3 regions of the Exiguobacterium sp. SH3S3 genome follow, and region 3 is predicted to be linked to each of the others. Evidence: predicted binding sites of a transcription regulator. Region 3 holds the regulator's gene; each other region holds the start of a gene.

Region 1 (3,759 bases), on a different contig from region 3:
AGCGCCACAATCGCGTTCACGTGTACCGGGTCCCGCTCACGAGTCCGTTTCTAGAGCATGTCATGAACCAAATCGCTGCTCAGAACGTCGCCTACGTGAAACTCGTCCAACAGTTACAGACGATGGTCAACTTCAAAGCGGTCCATCATTTTGATTGGATGACGATTCCAGCGGCACGTTCACTTGCGAAGTCACTAGATGTTCCGTTATACTCAACTATGTTGTCATTTGAAACGACCCGCAACCCGCACGGGCACGGTGGCCTGTTCGATGCGATCCATCGCATTGAGAACGGCGTCCTCTCGGAAGCTGATACGGTTTATGTCGGTGAACAGCTCTCAATCGAGGAGCTCGCGACGCGGTATGTGATCGGCGATAACGTAAAAACGTGCCTACCGCTCGACGCGTCACCGTACGGGCAGAAACGTTTGAAAAAGAACGTGAAATAACCTTGCTTTTTCAAAAAAAACTTGGTAGGATAATTGAGTATGCTTAGACTGTAAAGCAAAAGCACTTGATACAACATTAGTAAGATGGGAGTGAAAGATATGCGCGTTAAAATCACACTAGCTTGCACAGAAACAGGCGATCGCACGTACATCACGAAGAAAAACAAACGTAACAACCCAGAGCGCCTTGAATTGCGCAAATACAACCCACGTCTCCGTCGTCACACGCTTTACCGCGAAGTGAAATAATTGAGACCGGCCGTCACTCATGTGGCGGCCTTTTTTTTCGATAGGAGGAATAACAAATGACAGCTAAACAAGAGCTCCGAAAAGCGGTTCATGTGAATATTCGCGTGCTCACCGATCGTGACGGGCGTGATGAAGCGATCCTACATACCGTGGCGTCGCTCCCTGAGTGGCAACAAGCGCATACGGTCGCACTCACATTGTCACTCGACCTTGAAGTGAATACGCGTCCGCTCATCGATACAGCTTTAAAAGCAGGAAAATCGGTGTTGGTGCCGAAAGTAACGGAACAGGGGCTCACGTTCCACGAAATCAGGACGTTCAGCGACCTCGAGCCGGGGGTAATGGGTATTCTCGAGCCGACGACCGCGGAAACCGACCTCGACATCGATGCCTGTATCGTCCCAGGCCGTGTCTTTGACCGTTCTGGATATCGGATCGGTTGGGGCGGGGGTTATTACGACCGTTTCTTAGCGACATATCGCGGTGCGACGATCGCGCTCGCCTACGACGTACAAGTGCTCGACGAAATACCGATCGAACCACACGACATACCTGTCGAACTGATCGTGACAGAAAGGGAAATGATTCGATGCTCTCAATCGTCCTCGTAACTTGTCTAGTTGCACTGGCCGGATATCGTCTCCGGTCGTTGACGTTCTCTGGGGCGATCTTGACGATCGTGACAGGGACGGTCATCGGGTTTGGTTTTGGCTGGTTCGGGCTGTACTTGCTCGGTGTGTTCTTTTCGACGTCCTCGCTCGCTTCAAAATATCGCGCCCGCGACAAGGCGTCGGTCGATGACATCGTTGAAAAATCCGGGCCGCGTGATTTCGTGCAAGTGCTTGCGAACGGAGGAATCGCCATGCTCACCGCAATCGGAATGGCGATGACTTCGAACGAGGCGTGGCTATTCGCTTACGTCGTTTCAATCGCGGCGGCGACGAGTGACACGTGGGGGTCCGAGTTCGGCGTCCTCGCATCGCGCCGACCGCGCTCCGTTTTGACATTGCGTGAAGTTGAACCGGGGACGAGCGGTGGGGTGTCACCGTTCGGTACGCTCATGTCCATCGCCGGCGCGACGATCATCGTCTTGGCATCGCTCCCGTTCTTGAACATAACGATGGGCACGCTATTTCTATTGATTGCGCTCGGTCTGAGCGGCAGCGTCGTCGATACGTTACTCGGTGCGACCGTGCAACGAAAGTATCGCTGTCGGACGTGCCGAAAACTGACGGAGAAAAAGCTGCATCACGGCGAAGCGACCGACTATGTATCTGGATGGCGCTTTCTCGGCAACGACGCCGTTAATTTCTTGGCGATCGCCTCCGCGGCGGCGATTGGTTTTCTTGTTTTCGCATAAGGGTAGTACAGAGAATGAGGATGTTTCAAACGAATGTGAATTTTGTCACAATATTGCCAAACTGAAAACGGTTTCTCTTGTATTGACTGTTTGTGAATGATGTTACAATCTAGGTGTAACAGACAAAACAAAAACATGAAACAGATTGTTTGAAGGGTGGAAAAACAACATGGAAACATTAAATCATGCAAAAGTAACACGGGTCGCTCTCGTCGGGGCCGGAGCGGTCGGTGCAAGCTTCGCGTATCAATTGACGACAGCGAGCCTATGTGAAGAACTCGTTATCATCGACATCAACAAGGCGAAGGCAGAAGGCGAAGCGATGGACTTGAACCACGGCGTCTCGTTCGCTTCGTCACCGATGCGCGTATGGGCTGGAGATTACACGGACTGCGGTGCTGCAGATATCGTCGTCATCACGGCCGGAGCTCCTCAAAAACCAGGTGAGACACGTCTCGACCTCGTTGAGAAAAATGCGAAAATCATGAAATCGATGATCACTGAAATCATGGCTTCTGGCTTCGACGGTATCATCATCCTCGCGTCAAACCCGGTCGATATCATGACACACTTGGCTTGGAAATACTCGGGTCTTCCGAAACATCGCGTCTTCGGATCAGGGACTGTACTCGATACGTCACGCCTCCGCTACATGCTAGGTGATTACTTCAACGTCGATCCGCGCAACTGCCACGCTTACATCATGGGTGAGCATGGCGATACCGAGTTCGCGGCGTGGAGCAACGCCCGGATTTACGGAAAATCGGTCGAACAGTTGCTTGAAGAGAACGACGAGTATACGTGGGAAGACCTTGAAGACATCTACGTCAACGTTCGTGACGCTGCGTATCACATCATCGAACGTAAAGGCGCGACGTACTATGCGATCGGTCTCGGCTTGCTTCGTCTCGTCAAAGCGGTGCTCCGTAACGAGAACACGTTGCTCACGGTCGGTGCCTACTTGGATGGAGAGTACGGCTTGAACGATATTCATATCGGTGTGCCGGCAATCATCAACCGCCAAGGCGTGCGTCAAGTCGTCGAAATCGAGTTATCAGAAGAAGAGAAGCAGAAAATGCTCCATTCGGCAGACGTGTTGTTGAAAACGATGAAACCTGTTTTATAATATATTCGCGATATAGACGTAGTCGGCGTATGCCGGCTACGTTTTTTATGTGTTGGCACGGACGGCGGACAGATTCAGAAAGCGCCAACTTTTGTCGTCATGATCGAATTGGATTACAATTAAGACAGAAGGAAAGGAGGGGATTCAGTTGACGCAACCGGGATGTTTTTGGGAAGACATTTACCATGCGGTCGAGGCAGGCGGTCGGGTCGAAGGGATACTCGAGCCTTCGCGCGCGCTGCTATTGTTCGACACGAAAGCTGGAGACCTCTATCACCTGTACATAAAGACGGATAAGGCGTGGGCAAACCATGTCGCGATCGAGATCGAGGCGGTCATGAGCTCGTTCCGACTCGCACGACTCGGGCGTGCGAAGCTTCATGTCCATATATACGGCGACGCGCTCGTCGATGAGGAGCGACTTGAGACGTTGTCGTTCCAAGTCGCGGCCAAGGTGAGACTCGACAGGCACACGTGTGGCGATGAACAAGATGAGACCCGGTTTCGGTCGCTCGCGCTCGTACTCGATAAACAGCGAAAAGCCGAACTGAAGAAGCGATTCTCATTCGGTGAAC
Region 2 (3,759 bases), on a different contig from region 3:
TTACCCGCCTTGCACGATAATTATTTCCCGTCATCGCTTTTGTAAACAAACCGTAACAAAGCTCACACGAAAAAAGACACCTGAAACGTCAGGTGTCAGAAAAAGCGAAGCAATGAAGTGGCGACAGTGAAGTAGATGATCAATCCGAGATTGTCCACGACCGTCGTGATGAATGGACCCGAGGCCACGGCCGGATCGAGTTTCAGGCGGTTGATCAAGAGCGGGACGAGTGTACCGACAATCGTGGCAACGCTCAGTGAGGCGAAAATCGACAAGCCGACGATCATGCCGATCAAGGCGCTATCGTACAGGACCGTGATGACCCCGAAAATAACGACCATACAGGCGAGTCCAAGCAGGACACCGGTTCCGAACTCCCGGCGAATCATCTTGGCGACATTTTTTCGGTTGATCGTGCCGAGTGCGATTGAACGTACGGCGACGACGAGCGACTGGGTGGCGGCGTTTCCGGCCGATCCCATGACGAGTGGCATGAAGACGGCGAGCAAAACAATCGTCTCGAGCGTATCTTCAAATCCACCGATCGTCGATGCGGTGATCATCCCGAGGAACATGAGGCTGATGATCCAAGGGGCACGTTTTTTCGCTGCCTCGACCGGGCCCATGTTGATGTCAGACGAGCCTTTCGTCGCGGACAGTTCTTCAAAGTCTTCGGTCGTCTCGCGTTCGATGACGTCCATGACGTCGTCGACGGTGATGATGCCGAGCAAGTGATCATCGCTATCGATGACCGGGAGCGCGAGCAAGTCATACTTTTGGACGGTTCGGGCCAAGTCTTCTTGATCGGCCATGACGTGGGCCGAAACGACCCGCCGCCCCATGATGTCAGCGATGAGATGGTCGAGCGGGGAGACGATCAAATCACGGAGCGACACGACGCCGACGAGACGTCGGTCTACATCGATTACATATAAATAGTAAATCGTCTCAGCTTCAGGACCGAGGTCACGCAACTCTTCAAGTGTCGCCCCGATCGTTTTGTCGGCCTGTAGCACGATGAACTCGGTCGTCATAATGGCACCGGCCGTATCGTCCGGATAGCGCATCAAGTCTTTGACCTCGGTCGCCTCGGTCTCGTCCATCTGTTCGAACAGTTCGTTCATGAAATCGTCCGGAAGTTCGTTCATGAGATCGGCGGCATTATCCGAGAACATATCGTTTAAGACGCTGACCGCATACGGGCGCGGCATTTCTTGGATGAACTGTTGTTGTTCATCGAGCTCTAATTTTTCAAATAAATCGGTGTACTCTTCCGGTGATAAAGCGCTGTATATAAACGCCCGATCGGGTTGGTTGAGTTCGATGAAGATGTCGGCCTGTTCACCCGGGTGAAGTGTTAAAAACACGTCGCGGAAATCGACCGGATCCTCTTTTTGGATGAGCGCTGTCACTTGGGCTTCATGACGCGCGCGTTCTGTACGTTCGATGGCCATCGACTCACTTCCTTTTCTAAAGTCATTTTTCATATCCTGTCGTTATCGTACCTTAATTTGAAAAGAAAAAATAATGGATTTTATTCACAGTTCATACATCGTGTATCCATCCTAACCGTCGCTCTCTCCTTGTTCATTGATTCACAACCGTTTGTTCATTCAGTTTGACTCATATTGTATCCATTCTTTTGTGGAATCGACCACAATCAGAACGCTGGAATTACCCGCCTCGGAATTGGGTAAGTTGATAAGGTAAGGGTAGAAACACACCCGAATCACTAGGAGGAAGCGAGATGATATCGATGACGGATCAATTGACCGCACGGGATACGACGCTGAAACATCCGATTCACGTGTATTCAGAAATTGGTGAATTAAAGACTGTACTATTGAAGCGTCCAGGACGCGAACTTGAAAATTTGACGCCGGAGTATTTGGAACGACTCTTGTTCGACGACATTCCACATTTGCCGGTCATTCAAAAAGAGCACGACTACTTTGCGAGCGTGCTACAAAACCGGGGCGTCGAGGTGCTCTATTTAGAAAACTTGATGGCAGAGACGTTATCGCTGCCTGGCGTACGTGAACGATTCGTCGCCGACATTCTTTCGGAATCAAAATCAAATATTAACGGTTCATACGAGACGCTCAAAGAGTATTTACTCGCTTATGATAACGAACAGTTGATCGAGACGGTCATGGCCGGTATCCGTAAAACCGAGATCAAGCGCGAAAAGCGCCGTCATCTGCACGAGATGATCGAGGACACGTATCCGTTCTTTCTCGACCCGATGCCGAACCTGTACTTCACGCGCGACCCGGCCGCGGCGATTGGGAACGGCTTGTCGATCAATCGCATGAAAGAACCGGCGCGTCGCCGCGAATCACTGTTCACGCAATATATTATGAGATACCATCCACGCTTTGCGAAGCATGATATCCCGATCTGGTCGGATCGTGACTATCGGTTCGCGATGGAAGGCGGAGACGAACTCGTCCTATCAAAAGAAGTCGTCGCCATCGGGATATCGGAACGGACGACCGCCCAAGGAATCGAGCGCGTCGCCCTCAACTTGCTCGCGAACGGAGGCACGTTCAAGAAAGTCATCGCCATCGAGATTCCGAAGTCGCGTGCGTTCATGCACCTTGATACCGTCTTCACGATGGTCGACCACGATAAGTTCACGATCCATCCGTTCATCCAAGGACCGGGCGGCAAGATGAACATCTTCGAACTGACGTTGAACGCGGAAGGTGAGCTGCACATCACGCAACACACTGATTTGTTGAAAGTGTTAAAATCGGCTCTCGGCCTAGAGGAAATCGTGTTGATCCCATGTGGTGGTGGCGACCCGATCGCTGCGGCGCGCGAGCAATGGAACGATGGGTCGAACACGCTCGCAATCGCCCCAGGTGTCGTCGTTACGTATGACCGGAACTACGTTTCGAACGAGCTGCTCCGTTCAGAAGGGGTCGAAGTCATCGAAATCATGTCGAGTGAGTTATCACGAGGCCGTGGAGGCCCACGTTGTATGAGTTGTCCAATTATCCGTGAAGATATTTAACGAGGAGGAGAAACACATGTCCACAACGTTCAACTTTGATTTGAAAGGTCGTCATTTTTTATCGCTTAACGAGTTTTCGCGGGACGAACTGAACTACTTGATCGACTTATCGGCAGCGTTCAAACGTCAAAAGAAACAAGGGATTCCCCACCGGATTTGTGAAGGCAAGAACGTGGCGCTCTTGTTTGAAAAACCGTCGACACGGACGCGCTGTGCGTTCACAGTTGCGGCAATCGACCTCGGCATGCATCCTGAATACCTCGGGAAATCGGATATCCAGTTCGGGAAAAAAGAATCGGTCCGTGATACGGCGATCGTGCTTGGACGCATGTTCGACGGCATCCAATTCCGTGGCTTCGCTCACGAAACGGTGGAAGGTCTTGCACGGGATGGCGGGGTCCCGGTTTGGAACGGTTTGACGGACTTGTATCATCCGACGCAAATTTTGGCCGACTTCTTGACCGTCAAAGAACAAAAAGGTGATTTGGCTGGCATTCGTTTCGTCTACGTTGGAGATGGACGCAACAATATGGGCAACACGCTGTTGATCGGTGGTGCCAAAGTCGGCATGGACATGCGAATCTGTGCGCCGAAATCGCTCTGGCCGTCTGACGAGGTCGTCGATTACGCGCGTTCGGTCGCGGCTGAAACAGGAGCACGCATCACCTTGACGGAGAGCATCGACGAAGCTGTCGCTGATGCGGACGTCATCTATACCGATGTGTGGGTATCGATGGGCG
Region 3 (3,759 bases):
TTCCTCGTAGCCGATGGCGAGGTCGCTGCCGCTCAGCACATCGTTCCCGCTTTGACGTTTGATCGAGAACGACAACACCGCGCTCCGTTCGTCACCGTCCGGCACGTCCATACGGTCGATCTTCTCGAGCCGCTTGCGGACGCTTTGGGCGCGTTTCGTCGTCGTCGCCCGGGCGATGTTCCGTTGGATGAAGTCTTGCATCTTGGCGATCTCTTCTTGTTGCGAATCGAACTGCTTCTTCTCTTGCTCGTAAAGCGCGGCCTTCTGCTCGAGGAACTTTGTATAGTTCCCGACGAAGCGGCGGCTGCGGTTGCGTGACAGCTCGTAGACGACCGAGACGACGCGGTCGAGGAAGTAACGGTCGTGGGAGACGATGAGGACGGCACCTTTATAGCCGCTCAAATATTTCTCGAGCCAGCTGAGCGTCTCGATGTCTAAATGGTTCGTCGGCTCATCCAAGATGAGCAGGTCCGGGCTTTGCAGGAGCATCTTCGCTAAGGCAAGACGTGTCCGCTGTCCGCCTGAGAGCGTGTCGATCCGACGTTCGAAGTCGTCCGGGTAAAACCGCATCCCGTGCAAGATCGAGCGGATCGTCGCTTCATACTGATAGCCGCCGCGGTCTTTGAACGTGTGCTGCTCCTCGTCATACGCCGCGAGCAGACGCTCGTAGGCGGCCGGGTCGTTCAAGATCCGCTCCGAGCCCATGTCTTGCTCCATCTGGCGGAGCGTCTTCTCTTGTTCGATCAAATCGGTGAAGACGGTGAGCATCTCGTTCCACATCGTCTCGTTCGATTCTAACCCCGAGTCTTGGGCGAGATAGCCGATCGTCACGTCTTTTGGCTTCATGATGTCGCCCGAGTCATAGTTGTACTCGCCGGCGATGACTTTTAACAGTGTCGACTTGCCGGCGCCGTTGCGGCCGACGAGGGCGACGCGTTCGCCTTCTTGGATTTCTAGTTTGACATTCTCTAAAATCGGCTCGACGCCGAACGATTTGGATAAGTTGTTGACTTGCAGTAGGATCAAGTGAAAAAACCCCTTTCTCTCTGTTTAGTATACTTTATTTCTTCCCCTTTTCAGGTATATTCATTGAGTGCTTATGTGAATTCGTTTACAATCAAGGTGTATGAAATCAGATTCGTTTGAAACGCGTCGTAAAAAGGAGGCTCTTTCCGTTGAGTCAAAACGAACCAAAGATTCCGCAAGCGACAGCCAAACGGTTGCCACTATACTATCGGTTTATCCAAAGCCTACATTCGTCAGGGAAACAGCGTGTGTCTTCTGCTGAACTGAGCGAGGCGGTTAAGGTCGATTCGGCAACGATTCGCCGTGACTTCTCATACTTCGGTGCGCTCGGTAAAAAGGGATATGGCTATAACGTACAGTATCTGTTAGACTTTTTCCGTAAGACGCTGAATCAAGACGAGATCACGAACGTCGCCTTGGTCGGGGTCGGTCATCTCGGGACAGCGTTCGTCAACTATAACTTCCTTAAAAACAATAACACACATATCGTCGTCGGGTTCGACGCAGACGAGACAAAAGTCGGCACGACGATGTCAGGTGTCCCGATTCATCACGTCGATGAGATGGAACAAATCATGAAGCAAAACAAAATCGATGTCGCCATCCTCACGGTCCCGTCCGCTTACGCGCAGCCGGTTGCCGATGACTTGGTCCGCTATGGCGTTCGAGGGATCTTGAACTTCACGCCGGCGCGATTGACTGTACCGGACACGGTCCGCGTCCATCATATCGACTTGTCGATCGAACTCCAGTCGCTCATTTACTTTATGCAACACTATCCATCCGCTGAGGGGGTCCATCAATAATGGAATTTCTACAATCATCACTCGTCGTCGGTATCCCAGGTGGCGTCAGTATTTTCGTCATCGCCATCATCGCGCTCATCCTCTTCGGGCCGAAGAAATTGCCAGAGTTCGGCCGGGCAGCGGGGCAGACGCTCCGTGAGTTCAAAAATGCCACGAACGGTATGATGAAAGAGCACGACGAGACCGACAAGAAAGAAATTGAGAAGAAAGAGCAGTAAGCCATGAGCCATCAACCTGATCAAGAACGGGCACTGTCCGATCACTTGACAGAGCTGCGGAGACGACTGATGCTGTCGGCATTTGTCGTCTTTGCCTTCTTTCTGATCGCTTTGCCGAGTGTCAAATACGTGCTCGCCTATCTGCAGGCGGACCTCGTCGAACGAGGGCTCGAGCTGAACGCCTTTGGGGTCGCGGACCCGCTCATGATTTACTTGAACTTGGCGCTCGTCATCGGGCTCGTCGCGTCTGGTCCATTTCTACTGTATCAACTGTGGGCGTTCGTCGCACCTGGTCTGCATCCGAATGAACGAAAATGGACGCTCGCCTATATCCCGGTCATCTTTATCTTGTTCCTCATCGGTCTCGCATTCGCCTACTATTGGTTGTTCCCGCTCGTCCTCGATATCTCGACGGACCTCGGGCAAGACCTCGGTCTGACGCAAATCATCGGGGCGACGAACTATTTCACGTTCCTGTTGCAACTGACAATCCCGTTCGGACTGTTGTTCCAGTTGCCGGTCGTGACGATGTTCTTGACGCGCATCGGTGTCGTGACGCCGTACTTCCTCTCAAAAATTCGGAAGTACGCCTACTTCGCCTTGTTCGTCATCGCGGCATTCATCACGCCGCCGGATTTGACGTCGCACCTCATGGTGTCGCTGCCGCTCTTCTTCCTATATGAGATCAGCTTATCGATCTCACGCATGACGTACCGCGGTGTGCTCCGACGTGAGAAAGAGGCGATGGTGAAAGAACAGATGGATTTGATGAAGCAAATGAATGAGAAGTGAACACTACGTCATGAGACGTGGTGTTTTTTTAATGCGAGTGCGCTAAACTGGAAGTATCTTGAAAAGGGGCTTGGCCATCGTGTTGATCGGACTGTTTCTCCTTGTCGGTTGGCACGTATCACGGTTGGCATAACGGTGCTTTTTGGTCGCAAACTGTCGTACTGAAACTACATGTTCAAAGTGATATTGGTCGTAAACGCTTTTTCTGCAACAAGGAAGTACATGCTAAGATAAAACCAATCAAACACATGTCAGGGGGAGAAACGATGACTTGGGAGTACTACGGGGATGAGCTCATCATCATCGGTGTGTTGACGACAATTCTGTTGATTGCCGTGCTGAACTTTTGGAAGTCGCCATTCAAGCGGAGACTTGCCTTCTCGTTGACGCTGCTCGTCGTGGGATACGTGTCGTGTATCATCGGACTCGTCTTCGTCCGCGGGTGGGACGCCCTGGGCTGGATCTTGTACGGCTTTATATTGTATGTGATCGGGTTCGTCACATATATCGGTGTCGTCATCTACCACTGGATGAAAGCGAGACGCACGTCCAATTCATGATCAAAACCGTTCCTGCCGAGGAACGGTTTTTTGTCGTCACAACCGGCGTTCAAACTTTAGACATAATTACGTGAAAAACTGAGCAAAGGGATTGTCAAACCTTCTTGTGAAATAGTACACTAAGTTCAGAAAGCGAATGTGATATTTGTCACAAACACTAACTTGCCTACAACTCAAAGGAGAGACTACCATATGAAAATCGCAGTCATCGGATGTACACACGCAGGAACAGCAGCAGTCAAAGGCTTACTCGCCAAGCACGACAATCTCGACATCACCGTGTATGAGCGGAACGACAACGTCAGCTTCCTCTCGTGTGGGATCGCCCTCCACGTCGGTGGCGTCGTCAAACGCGCT

The links. Region 3 encodes Rex, which represses fermentation and respiration genes when NADH is low (regulators of the CRP and FNR family bind a similar motif). Its sites were predicted from a motif close to TTGTGAAATATTTCACAA; they were not measured.
Region 1: EVJ28_RS05005 (L-lactate dehydrogenase) is a predicted target of Rex. The motif match lies at 2,092-2,109, and genes of this name have one in related genera.
Region 2: arcA (arginine deiminase) is a predicted target of Rex. The motif match lies at 1,584-1,601, and genes of this name have one in related genera.

Annotation. Positions count from the first base shown of each region.
Region 1 is NZ_SJUU01000004.1:34,498-38,256, forward strand. It holds gene EVJ28_RS04985 (1,4-alpha-glucan branching protein domain-containing protein) at 1-449, shown strand, start outside; gene rpmG (50S ribosomal protein L33) at 534-698, shown strand; gene EVJ28_RS04995 (5-formyltetrahydrofolate cyclo-ligase) at 755-1,309, shown strand; gene EVJ28_RS05000 (DUF92 domain-containing protein) at 1,288-2,058, shown strand; gene EVJ28_RS05005 (L-lactate dehydrogenase) at 2,228-3,184, shown strand; gene EVJ28_RS05010 (rhomboid family intramembrane serine protease) at 3,333-3,759, shown strand, end outside.
Region 2 is NZ_SJUU01000011.1:16,444-20,202, reverse strand. It holds gene mgtE (magnesium transporter) at 96-1,454, opposite strand; gene arcA (arginine deiminase) at 1,790-3,019, shown strand; gene argF (ornithine carbamoyltransferase) at 3,036-3,759, shown strand, end outside.
Region 3 is NZ_SJUU01000012.1:10,229-13,987, forward strand. It holds gene EVJ28_RS11470 (ABC-F family ATP-binding cassette domain-containing protein) at 1-1,026, opposite strand, end outside; gene EVJ28_RS11475 (redox-sensing transcriptional repressor Rex) at 1,176-1,832, shown strand; gene EVJ28_RS11480 (twin-arginine translocase TatA/TatE family subunit) at 1,832-2,050, shown strand; gene tatC (twin-arginine translocase subunit TatC) at 2,054-2,842, shown strand; gene EVJ28_RS11490 (hypothetical protein) at 3,109-3,402, shown strand; gene EVJ28_RS11495 (FAD-dependent oxidoreductase) at 3,595-3,759, shown strand, end outside.